2 regions of the Alteromonas mediterranea DE genome follow, and region 2 is predicted to be linked to the other one. Evidence: predicted binding sites of a transcription regulator. Region 2 holds the regulator's gene; the other holds the start of a gene.
What was found. Region 2 encodes FliA, which starts transcription of late flagellar genes. Its sites were predicted from a motif close to CTAAAGNTNNNNNNNNNNNNGCCGATA; they were not measured.

Region 1 (6,139 bases), 350 kb from region 2:
CCCATAGCTTGGAGTCGGTCGGATCATCGAAAGAGGTACTTTACGCATTGGAAATGAACCAAGGGTGGTTTGCCGAGAATAACATTAAAGTAGGCGACCAAGTAACGATTGATTGACCGCGCAAAACGCGCGGTTTCGCTAGCTGTAGGCTAGTTTTATTCTGGAGTTTAATATAGTGACAAATGCCTTATCGATAGCCAAGTTCGGTGGAACTAGCGTAGCGAATTACGAAGTAATGCAAAACTGCGCCCGAATTGTTGCCGGTAATGACAAAACGCGCATTGTGGTAGTGAGTGCCTCAGCAGGGGTAACTAACCACCTGGTGAGTCTAGCGCACACGCCGATGACGCAACAGCAAATTGAAGAAACCTGCCAAGCCATTGTCGACATCGAGCACGCTATTCTTAACAAGCTTGACGACAAAGCGGCCGTTGAACCTAAGCTCAACGATTTACTTGAAGAGATGCGAAGCTTAGCGTTTCACGAAGAAATTCTTCATAGGGACGACTTAAAAGATCAGCTGCTTTCTATGGGCGAGCGTATGTCCTCGCTTATGTTCTCATCAGTGCTTGCTGAGCAGGGCGTGAAGACCATGAACTTCGACGTTCGCAAGGTACTTCGTACGGATAGCGAGTTCGGTGAAGGCGCGCCGCAAATCGAAGAAATTGAAAAACTAGCGAAGCAACTGCTCGCGCCTGAAATCAAAGAGGCCATTGTGGTAACCCAAGGCTTTGTTGGCGCAGATGAAGAAGGTCGTACTACAACACTTGGTCGTGGTGGGTCTGATTTTACGGCAGCGCTACTTGCTGAAGCCCTTGATGCCGAGGCGTGCGAGATTTGGACCGACGTAACCGGGGTATACACAACCGACCCGCGGATTACACCAGCAGCACACCCTCTGCCTGAACTGAGCTTTGAAGAAGCGGCAGAAATGGCAACCTTTGGTGCAAAGGTACTTCACCCTGCCACCATGGAGCCAGCGCTTCGCAAAGACATTAAAGTGTTCGTAGGGTCAAGCAAAGAGCCTGAAAAGGGCGGTACGTGGATTGTACGCAATTGTGAGCACGAGCCACCATATCGCGCTATCACCCGCCGTAAAGAGCAGGTAATGGTAACGGTTAAAACACCTAAGATGATGTACGCTCAGGGCTTTCTACAGCAGGTATTTGCGATTATCGCTAAACACAAACTGAGCGTTGACTTGGTAACCACGTCAGAAATCTCGGTATCGTTTACCCTAGATAACCCAGCAAACTCGGTAGCCCAGCGCCTGAATAAAGAGACCATTGCTGAACTTGAAACTATCTGTGATGTAAAGGTAGAGAAAGGGTACGATTTAGTAACCGTTGTGGGTAACAACATGCAAACGGCTATTGGCGTTTCAAGCAAGATTCTATCTGCGGTATCAGATTTTAACCTGCGTATGATTTGCTTTGGTGCAAACCCGCATAACTTGTCGTTCTTAGTAAACGAGACAGACAGTGATGACGTGGTTCGCAAGCTTCACAGCGCATTGTTTGAGTAAGCAAGTGTAAGATAAAAAAACGGCCGATATGATATCGGCCGTTTTTGTTTGTATTACGCGTAAATTATTACACTTTAAACTGTCTGATAGACTGTTGAAGTTCGTCTGCCAGACGCGCTACTTCATGGCTAGATTCAGACGTTTGCTGTGCACCTGCTGTGGTTTCTTCTGCAATACCCACAATGGTTTCAAGCTTTTCACTGATTTCTTGCGAGACCGTGTTCTGTTCGCGGGCAGACTGCTCAATTTGCGAGCTTACATCATGCGCTTTGTGAACCGCGTCTGTAATAATATCTAACGCCTGCGTTGCTTTCTCTGTTTGCTCAACACATGCCGCTGTTTGGTCTTTGCCTTGGTCCATAACCGCTACCGCTTTTTCGGCGCCCGCTTGAAGCACCTCAATCATGGCATTGATTTCTTGTGTCGACTCTTGGGTTCGGCTAGCAAGGGTTCTTACTTCATCAGCAACTACCGCAAAGCCTCGGCCTTGTTCACCGGCACGGGCAGCTTCGATAGCTGCGTTCAAGGCTAGCAAGTTAGTTTGATCGGCAACACCGCGGATAACGTCCAGAATACCGCCAATACTAGCGCTGTCTTGATGCAGCTTGTTAATAACGTCGGCCGCTTCTTGCACGTCGCGAGACAGAATTTCGATGGTGTTCTTATTCTCTAACGAAATTTGACGCACGTTTTCGGCTTCAGCATCAGCATGGCGAATTTGGCTAAGCGTATCTTCAGCATTTTGCACGACCAGCTGAGACGTAGAGTGCATTTCTGTTGTTGCTGTCGCTACTTGGCCAATCTGAGACTTCTGATCCTGAATTGAATGAGTAGTTTGCGCGGTGACTGCCGACGTTTGCTCTGACGCCGCAGCTAACTGCTCAGCGCGAACATTGATGCCGGTAATCAGCTCTTTAAGGCTGCCTATTAAAGCATTACAGTTTCGAGCTAACAGACCGAATTCGTCTTGTGCTGAATCATCAAGACGATGAGTTAGGTCACCCGATGAGGCAACAGTGAGTAACTCATTTACGCGATAAAGTGGGCGTGTAATAGCGCGTACTGTCACGTAACCTATGAACGCAGCAACCGCGATAGAAATGATCACAACAACGATAACAAACGTGTTGCCCGTTGCAATGGCACTGTTTACTTGGCTTTCTACGTGTGACGCTTTTTTGTCCGCCAACGTTAGCAAGTTTTCAAGTGCAACCACACCTTGCGTAATGTTTTGATCAGATGCGTTCAGCGCTTTCTCTGCATCATTTCTACGCTCTAAGCGGTCCACGTGGAGTTGGACTACGCCATCGTTTGCTTTTATTGCATTTATTGCGTCGTTTACAAGGTCATTAATATCATCCAGCGTACCTGAGTCGTCACGACCGCCAGCAGCTTGCATCATGTCGCTTAACTGCGTAACCACTTTCTCAACAACAAGGTCTACTTCGTTACCTAGCGTCTGTGAACGCACTAGCGTCTGGGTTTTAATGTACTCGTAAGATACGGTGAGTAAAGACAGCAGTGACGTTTCAAGTTGACCGCCAATCTCAGCTGCACGTCTAAGGTTTGAATCTTGTTGAACGCTATCTAAATCTGAAAAGTCCAGAAGGTAGGTTGAAGCATCATCGGCGTTATCTTCCGCATCACCCAGTCTATCTTCAATACTGTTACGTAAATCAAGATACATTTGGTGGTTTTTATACATAGCTTCAACGTTGTTAATATACGTTTCGTATGACTCACGCACACTGTTGAGTGTGCTTTTTAACTCTGGCTCGTTGTTAACAGCCTGCGCTAACTTTTTATACTCGCTTTCAAACGTATCTTTAGCAGAGTTAAAAGACGCTCGTTTGTCCTTTAATTCACTGACGTTTTCTTCGATATAGCTTTCAAAAGTTAGCCGCCCCATGTTGAGGAAGCTGGCTTTTAATGCGTTGCTGCCCGCTACCGTAGGTAGAGCAACGTCATTAACTTCTTCTGTAGCAGAGCCTATTGAGTTGAGGTTATAAAGTGAAACAACACTAATGACGATTAGAAGTGCGCTAATCGCGACAAATCCCCCGATTACGCGTGTGGCTACCGTTATTTTCATCGGAACTCCTGGATGAGTGTTTTTATTTTTATCCCTAACGATATTACCCGTCTCAGTTAACAAAATATAGCGCTTAAGCGCAAGACTTTGCCCTCAACGAGAGAAGGTAATGAAACATCATCGTTACTAACTTACGTAAGTGTATCGGCTACAATAATTTAATGTTTATTTTATTTAGCAACTTGGTATAGAAATAGTAGCGTAATTATAGGTAGTAATACCAGTTTGCGCTTCAAATAAGGTGGGCAAGGAAGGCAGACTTGCTCGCAAAGCCTGCCTTTTTGTCTTTAAGCTTTTACGTTTTCCAGTGTATCACTGCTAAGGTTAAGCATGGTCATACTTTGCCCCCACACGTAGCCCGTATCTAAGCCAATAAACTGAGCGCTATTAGTTTGGCCTGAAAGGGCCGCCCAGTGGCCAAATACAACGCGCTGATTGGCAAGTAGCTGTTCATTCTTTCGTTCGAACCACGGCATAATTGTGCTACTTGTACTGTGCGACACTGCGCTAGGGTGAGATTTATTGTCGAAATCGAGCGTTCCATCACTGTAAATAAAGCGCATTCGCGTGCAGGCATTAACAATAAAGCGCAGCCGCGCTTCGCCGGTCCATTTTTCAGACCAGTTATCGGGGCTATTTCCATACATGCTGCTTAGAAAATTAGCATAATTATCTGACTTCAAAATGGTGCTGACTTCGTCGCTTAACGACACGGCCTTATCAATTGACCATTTAGGATAAAGCCCAGCATGGACCATAATAGAGCGCTTATCTATTTTCATGGCTAAGGGGAATTGTCTAAGCCAGTCAATCATTTCCGGCAAATCAGGCGCGCTTAATAAGTCGTCTAACTTGTCTGATTTCTTAGGCTTGCGAATGCCGTTGACTACGGCGAGTAGGTGGAGATCATGATTACCTAAAACGCTATTAAAGTTATCTCCAAGCGATTTTAGAAAACGAAGGGTGCTTAAAGAGTCTTCACCACGAGCGACAAGGTCGCCCACGGCAAGCAACGTATCGTTTTCTTCATCAAATTGTACTTTATCTAAAGCGCGTCGAAGACCGTCATAGCAGCCTTGAATATCGCCAATGACGTAGGTGTTACCTTGTGACATAGAAACCTTAATGAAGAATGCTTGGAATGGCTAATCGAAATACATTGATAGGAACTCGAAAGCGTTCTTTGCTCTCTAGCTCCATCTCATAATAGCCTTCCATATTCCCCACAGGTGTGTTAATAACCGCACCACTGGTATATTCAAACTGTTCACCGGCTTTTAAGAAAGGTTGTTTACCTACTACCCCAGCACCTTCTATTTCAGAGGTTTTACCGTTGGCATCGGTGATCTTCCAATAGCGGTTGATCAGCTGAACGGTATGATTGCTCTTGTTTTCAATAGTGATGTGATAGGCAAAAGCAAACTGCTTTGAATCTGAAGGAAGGTGGTCTGGAAGGTGGCGGGTTTTCACCCGCACCTTTATATCAAGTACATCCATAGATGGCTATTGCTCTTGTTGACTCTCTTTTGCAGACACTGCGTTGGCAATGGTGGCAAAATCATTGAGAGATAGCACTTCAGCGCGACAGGTAGGGTCAATACCTAGCTCACGAATTTCTTCCTCGCTTAAGCTGTCCTTAAGTGAGTTACGAATGGTTTTACGGCGCTGATTAAAAGCCTGTGCACAAACCCGCTCTAGCGTACTAACAGACACAACGTCAACCGGTGGCGACTGATGCGGGACAAGCTTCACTACCGCTGAATCTACCTTCGGCGGCGGCTTAAACGCACCGGGTGGAACATTCAATACGGGGATCACATGGCAGTAGTACTGCGCCATTACCGAAAGTCTACCGTAGTTCTTTGAACCGGGACCTGCTGCTAAGCGGTTAACCACTTCTTTTTGCAGCATAAAATGCATATCTTCAATGCAATGAGCATGATCAAAAAGGTGGAACATTAACGGCGTTGAAATGTTGTAAGGCAAGTTACCAAAAACACGCAGCTTTTTATCTTTGAGCGGCATCTCTTTAGACAGCGCACCAAAGTCCATGGTCATTGCATCTTGCTCTATAACAGTCAGCTTTTCACCATTAAACGGATGATGGCGCAAACGTTTGGCAAGATCTCGATCTAGTTCTATAACCGTTAATGCGTCGACTTCTTCGCAAACGGGGTCTGTTAACGCGCCTAAACCCGGCCCTATTTCCACCAAGTTCTGTTCGTTTTTAGGGGCGATGGCCGCAACAATTTTACCTATCACGTAGTCGTCGTGAAGGAAATTCTGACCGAATCGCTTCCTGGCCGTATGGCCTAAATGTGTTTTACTCATTGTTGATGATGTGCAAGCTCAATGGCTTTTTCCAATGCTTTTCTGAAACTACCGGCGTCGGCTTCTCCGGTACCGGCTAAATCTAATGCAGTACCGTGATCAACTGAAGTACGAACAAAAGGTAACCCTAATGTGATATTCACTGACGCCCCAAAACCTTTGTATTTTAGCACGGGAAGGCCCTGATCGTG
Region 2 (6,139 bases):
CATTTGAACCATGAAGTTCATCGAGTAACGCTTCGAATTCATCTTCGGTTATTTCGTCAATACCACCGTCGCTTGTGCCGCTAGGCACTTGCGCTGTAGGTTCTTCAATGACAAGTTCAGGCTCCGCAGCAAATGACTCAGGTGCAGTGGCTGACTCTTCAGAGGCGCCAAAAATGTTTTCATCTGGCGTTTCCGGGCGACTTAATTTGTGCAATAAGTCGACAAGGTGTGCATCTGCAGGTTCGAGTGGATCGCGAGCTTTAACCCGCTCAAACATCTCTACCACCACGTCAGTGGCCTGCAAAATAATATCCATCAGTTCTGGGGTTAGGGTTCTTTGTCCATTGCGCATTACGTCAAAAACGTTTTCTGCACCGTGACAAATTTCTACTAACTCTGTGAGCGAAAGAAAGCCCGCTCCACCTTTAACTGTGTGATATCCACGGAAAATTGCATTCAGCAAATCCGCATCTTCAGGATTGTTCTCAAGATCAACGAGCTGTTCTTGTAATTGTTCAAGTATCTCTCCAGCCTCAACCAGAAAGTCCTGTAATATATCCTCGTCAACATCAAACGACATGCGCCCGCTCCCCTAAAAACCTAAGCTAGACAGAAGATCATCTACGTCATCTTGGCCAGAAACGACATCATCGCGTTTCTCGGCGTCAATAATTGGGCCTTCTGCCTCTACACCATCAACCTTATCGGCCTTAACGCTAGATGGTTTAGTTTGTTCTTCACCTTCGCGCTCGCCAAACATGGTTAGCATATTAACTAAGCTATCTTCTACCTCTTTTACAAGGTCGATAACGCGACGGATAACTTGACCCGTTAAGTCTTGATAGCCTTGAGCCATCAATACTTCGGTAAGTAACTGTGTAAGTTTAGCTGACTGAAGCGAACCGTCTTCCAATAATTCGTCTAAATCTGCACATAACGCTTTGAACTCGCCCAACTCGATTTGGCGGTTCATGAGCTTTTTCCACTCAGGCATCACTTTTTCGATACGCACCGACAGCATTTCCGCTATCGGCATACTCGCTTCCACAGCGTCCATTGTAGTATTAGCTGCTTTTTCGGTTTCTTCAATTACGTAGGTTAGGCGGGATTGTGCATCGGGAATATCGTCGGTAGCTAAGTTTTTGATGCGGTCGTCAATTTGAAAATTATTTAACGCGTCATGGAGTTGACGCGTTAACTTTCCTACTTCAGCAAATAGCTCAACGTTTTCCTTCATTGAGGCAGCTTCAAGTAGAGCGTTAGCAGACGCGTTGTCACCTTCTTCCAGATAGGTGACAAGCTGTTTGGCCTCTTCTAACGAAATTGGAACGTTTACATTCGTTGTCATCCAGTAAACCTCATTTATCTGGTGAGCGTCTGGATCAACCTAAACGTTCGAAAATTTTATCTAATTTTTCTTTTAAAGTTGCAGCGGTGAATGGTTTAACGACATAGCCGTTAACGCCCGCTTGTGCAGCGGCAACAATTTGCTCTTTTTTCGCTTCTGCAGTTACCATTAGTACAGGTAAATGCTTAAGTTTGTCGTCGGCTCTTATTGCGCGCAGCAAATCGATACCTTGCATTCCTGGCATGTTCCAATCGGTAACAACGAAATCAAAATCACCTTGCTGCAGCATAGGCAATGCAGTGCTTCCGTCATCCGCTTCCTGGATGTTAGAAAAACCTAAATCTTTAAGCAGGTTTTTGATGATACGTCTCATGGTTGAAAAATCGTCAACCACAAGAATTTTCATGCTTTTGTCCAAAATAGCCTCCAATGAGGGGTTAATTGTTATTAATTTCTATTCTTCGTCAGCTTGCCACGACTTCATTCGTGATTTGAGTTTTAACATGGCCTGACTGTGAATTTGGCTGACTCTTGACTCACTAACATCAAGAACTTCGCCAATTTCTCTTAAGTTCAGTTCTTCATCATAGTACAGTGAAAGAACAATTGCTTCTCGTTCAGGTAATGTCGTAATGGCATGGGCAAGCGCTTTTTGAAACGCGCCTTGCATTAAATCTTCAAGCGGCGCATCACTACCTCTACTCTGCTCAGTAGTAATTACATCTTCCGACACACCTAAATCTTCAATACCTACCAGCTTTCCCGCATTAACCTCATTAAGCATTTGGTGATAGTCCTGCAAGCTTACATTAAGCTTATCAGCAATATCAGAATCTCTCGCATCGCGGCCTGTTTCGCTCTCTACCTGTGAAATAGCCTCGGTAATAGCACGTCCATTTCTATGTACTGAACGCGGGGTCCAATCGCCTTTACGTATCTCATCTAACATAGCACCACGAATGCGAATGCCTGCGAAAGTTTCAAAGCTCGCGCCTTTCGACCCGTCGAAGTTACGCGCAGCTTCTAGCAAACCAATCATACCCGACTGGATCAGGTCATCAACAAGAACACTGGCCGGCAATCGCGCAATCAAGTGATGCGCAATGCGCTTAACCAATGACGCATGTCGTTCGACTAACTGCGATTTATCGGTTTGTTGACGATAAGCGGCGGCCTTGCTGTTCAACGCTGACTTCCTACTGCTTTTTCTGCAACGAGTTGTTCAATAAAAAACTCTAGGTGACCGCCCGGTTGTGCCGGAATGGGCCACGTAAGGGCTCTACTCGCAAGCTGAGTAATCGCAACAGCGGCGGGAGAACCCGGATACGCATCAACAATAGCCGTTTGTTTTCTCACGGCTTTGCGGATATTCTCATCAAAAGGTACGGTTGCCACTAATTCTAGTGCAACATCTAAAAAACGCCCTGTCACTTTGCTTAATTTGCTAAATAATTCCTGACCTTCCCGTACATCGCGAACCATATTCGCCACAACTTTAAAGCGAAATACACCGTGCTCACGATTAAGAATCTTTATTAAGGCATAGGCGTCAGTTAACGAGGTGGGCTCATCGCAAACCACTACCATGATGTCTTGAGAAGCTTTTGAAAAACTCAACACCATGTCTGAAATACCGGCCGCGGTATCTACGATGAGTACATCGATTTGCGAACGCAATTCACTAAAGGCTCTGATAAGACCCGCGTGCTGCGTTGGCGATAATTCTGCCATTGATTGCGTGCCAGAGGTGGCAGGCGCAATTTTAATACCGTGGGGGCCGGTGACTAACACTTCATCAAGCGTGCACTCGCCAGATAGCACGTGGGAAAGGTTTTTCTCAACCCGCAAACCTAGCATTACGTCTACGTTCGCCAGTCCGAGGTCGGCGTCGAGAACCATAACTCGCTTACCCTGCTTCGCCATAGCGATAGCGGTGTTTAGCGTAATGTTTGTTTTACCTACGCCACCTTTACCTCCGGTGACGGCGATAACTTTGATTAACCGTGATTGCTTCATTTTTCTTAAGCTACTCGCTTGGTCGTCAATCATACTGCTTATGCTGTTTTAATTGCGTTGTTGCTACTAGTATGATTCAAACCGTACTTTTTATAAAGCTTTGCAGCGGCAGAAACTAAAGATTTTGCCTCCGCAATCTTAATGTCTTCAGGTACTTTCTGACCGTCGGTGACATAACTAACCGGCAGTTGATATTCAACTGCAGCGCTCAATACCTCTCCTAAAGAGTAGCATTCATCTAACTTTGTGAAAATACAGCCACTTAGTTCGATATCATCATAAGCCTTAATGATGCGCTGTAGGGCAGGATATTGTGTATTTGCCTGCGCTACCAAATATTTTTTAACTTTTGGCATTTGACCATTATCAAACTGCTTAATCTGTTTAATTAAACGGCTATCCCGTTGGCTAAACCCTGCCGTATCAATCAATACTAGACGCTTATGACGAAGTTGGAATAATAAATCCGCAAGTTCTTCACTAGTCTGCGCTTTTCTCACCGTACAGCCAATAATTTTTCCGTATGTCGCGAGCTGCTCATAGGCCGCAATTCTATACGTATCTATGGTAATCATTGCTACTGAATCTGCACCGTACTTTTGTGCATAGCGAGCAGCTAGTTTTGCAACCGTCGTTGTTTTACCTGTGCCCGTCGGTCCGACTAAGGCAACTGCACCTTGCGCACTAAGTATATCGTTTCCTGTCACATTTATGCGATTAGCCAATAGGTTAAGAAGATACACCCATGCGTCTCGTTCATTGTAGTGTGCTGGTGTATAGTTAATTAGCTGACTGGCAAGTGCACTGCTTAACCCCATATCCGTTAGACGGGTAATCAAGTATTGATGTACCGGTTTTTGACGCTTGTTTTTCGCTTCCATCAAGTCTGCAACCTGATATTGTAAAACATCGCGCAACGACGCTAACTCTTCTTTAATTTGCGCCAATTCTGCAGATTGAGAGACGGGTGCCTCGTCTATGCTGGACGCTTGGTGGTCGGGAAATGTTGTTGCTCTGCCTTCGTCTTGTGCAAGGTGCTGGCTTTCTACGTCATCAATAAAGGCTTCTGAGAAATCAAGGTGTGACGCAATTTCGTTGGCATGTCTCGCATTTGCAGACATAGGCTGATTATGGTTGGCTGAATGCGACTGCGATGCTGAAGCATTACTTGATGAAGGCGCACTACCGCCGTGCTGCTTTTCTAACAGAGCTTTTAAACTGTCGGGGCCATCATCACCGATAATCTCACTTAAGCTAGGCACGGCTTTTTGACCTGATGCTTTAGGGGTTGCTTTAGGCGATGTTTTTGGAGTGAAGAGTTTTGCTTCAGGCTCTTTATCATAGGCGGCAACAAGCTCAATGCCATCGGCAACTTTGCGGTTCGACATGATCACTGCATCACTGCCTAACTCAGCTTTAACTTGGCTTAACGCCTCACGCATATCTTTGCCGAAGAAACGTCTAATTTTCATTGCAACCTCTCCAATCACCCAGTGTCAGATTATTGACCGACCGAACTGACTATTTTTATTTGTTTGTCGTCAGGCACTTCTTGGTAAGAAAGCACATGGAGCCCAACAACCGAATACTTTAAGAAGCGAGACAGAACGGGTCGCAGCATGCCAGAGGTTAGGAGTACTGCAGGCTCTCCTTCTAACTCTTGCTGCTGACTGGCTTGCTGCAATGATTTTTGCAGCTTGTCTGCCAAACCTGGTTCGATACCAGCGCCATCTTCGCCACCTGCTTGAAGTGACTGGTGCAACATCTGTTCCAACTCTGGCGCCAAGGTTATGACAGGTATCTCTTTTGCCCCTTGGGTAATTTCTTGGACAATAAGACGTTTAAGCGCAATACGAACGGCAGAGACCAATACATCCGGGTCTTGGCTGCGAGTGCCGTATTCACTTAAGGTTTGAACAATAGTGCGCATATCGCGAATAGGCACGCCCTCAAATAGTAGGGTTTGAAGCACTTTTACCACCGTGCTTAGCGGCAAGATATCTGGTACTAAACCTTCCACCAATTTAGGGTGCTGCTTAGCCAGCATATCAAGTAACTGCTGCGCTTCTTCGTGACCAAGTAGCTGATAAGCATTGTTAGTTAACAACTGGCTAAGGTGGGTAGCCACAACGGTAGCTGCATCAACAACGGTGTACCCCAAGGTTTGCGCGTGTTCTCGTTTATTCGGCTTGATCCACACCGCATCTAAACCAAACGCAGGGTCTTTGGTGGCGCGACCTTCTAATTTGCCGAAGACCTGCCCGGGGTTGATAGCCAACTCTTCATCATGACTGATAACAGAGTCGCCAATGGTGACGCCAAGCATAGCAATAGTGTAGGTATTAGGCTCTAAATCTAAATTATCGCGAATGTGTACTGGGGGAATAAGAAAACCAAGTTCTTGGGAGAGCTTTTTACGCACCCCTTTTATGCGCGTCAACAATTCGCCACCTTGAGATTTATCAACCAGTGGTATTAATCGATAGCCGACCTCCAACCCGATAGTATCAACCTGCTGAACGTCATCCCACCCCAGCTCTTTAACCTCTGGGGCCACCGTGTCGTCTTTCATCACATTATCAGGGACCGACGGTGCCGCAGCCTTTTTCTTTTCCTGAACTGTCTGCCAATAGGCAACGCCCGCAATTAAAAACGAGAACCCTAAAAATGCAATGTGGGGCATACCTGGAATAATACCCATCACAAATAGCACGCCCGATGCAATATAAAGCGCTTGTGTGTTGCCTAATTGTCCGCGGATCTCTTTACCCATTT

Region 1: the regulator FliA is predicted to act here: its motif matches at 3,760-3,786, upstream of MADE_RS03890 (HAMP domain-containing methyl-accepting chemotaxis protein).

The regions. Positions count from the first base shown of each region.
Region 1 covers NC_011138.3:851,381-857,519, forward strand. Annotated here, with positions in the region: gene MADE_RS03880 (DUF192 domain-containing protein) at 1-116, shown strand, start outside; gene lysC (lysine-sensitive aspartokinase 3) at 176-1,525, shown strand; gene MADE_RS03890 (HAMP domain-containing methyl-accepting chemotaxis protein) at 1,593-3,617, opposite strand; gene MADE_RS03895 (symmetrical bis(5'-nucleosyl)-tetraphosphatase) at 3,905-4,732, opposite strand; gene apaG (Co2+/Mg2+ efflux protein ApaG) at 4,740-5,114, opposite strand; gene rsmA (16S rRNA (adenine(1518)-N(6)/adenine(1519)-N(6))-dimethyltransferase RsmA) at 5,121-5,948, opposite strand; gene pdxA (4-hydroxythreonine-4-phosphate dehydrogenase PdxA) at 5,945-6,139, opposite strand, start outside.
Region 2 covers NC_011138.3:1,202,840-1,208,978, reverse strand. Annotated here, with positions in the region: gene MADE_RS05545 (chemotaxis protein CheA) at 1-580, opposite strand, end outside; gene MADE_RS05540 (protein phosphatase CheZ) at 593-1,348, opposite strand; gene cheY (chemotaxis response regulator CheY) at 1,383-1,766, opposite strand; gene MADE_RS05530 (RNA polymerase sigma factor FliA) at 1,803-2,534, opposite strand; gene MADE_RS05525 (MinD/ParA family protein) at 2,531-3,397, opposite strand; gene flhF (flagellar biosynthesis protein FlhF) at 3,403-4,836, opposite strand; gene flhA (flagellar biosynthesis protein FlhA) at 4,866-6,139, opposite strand, start outside.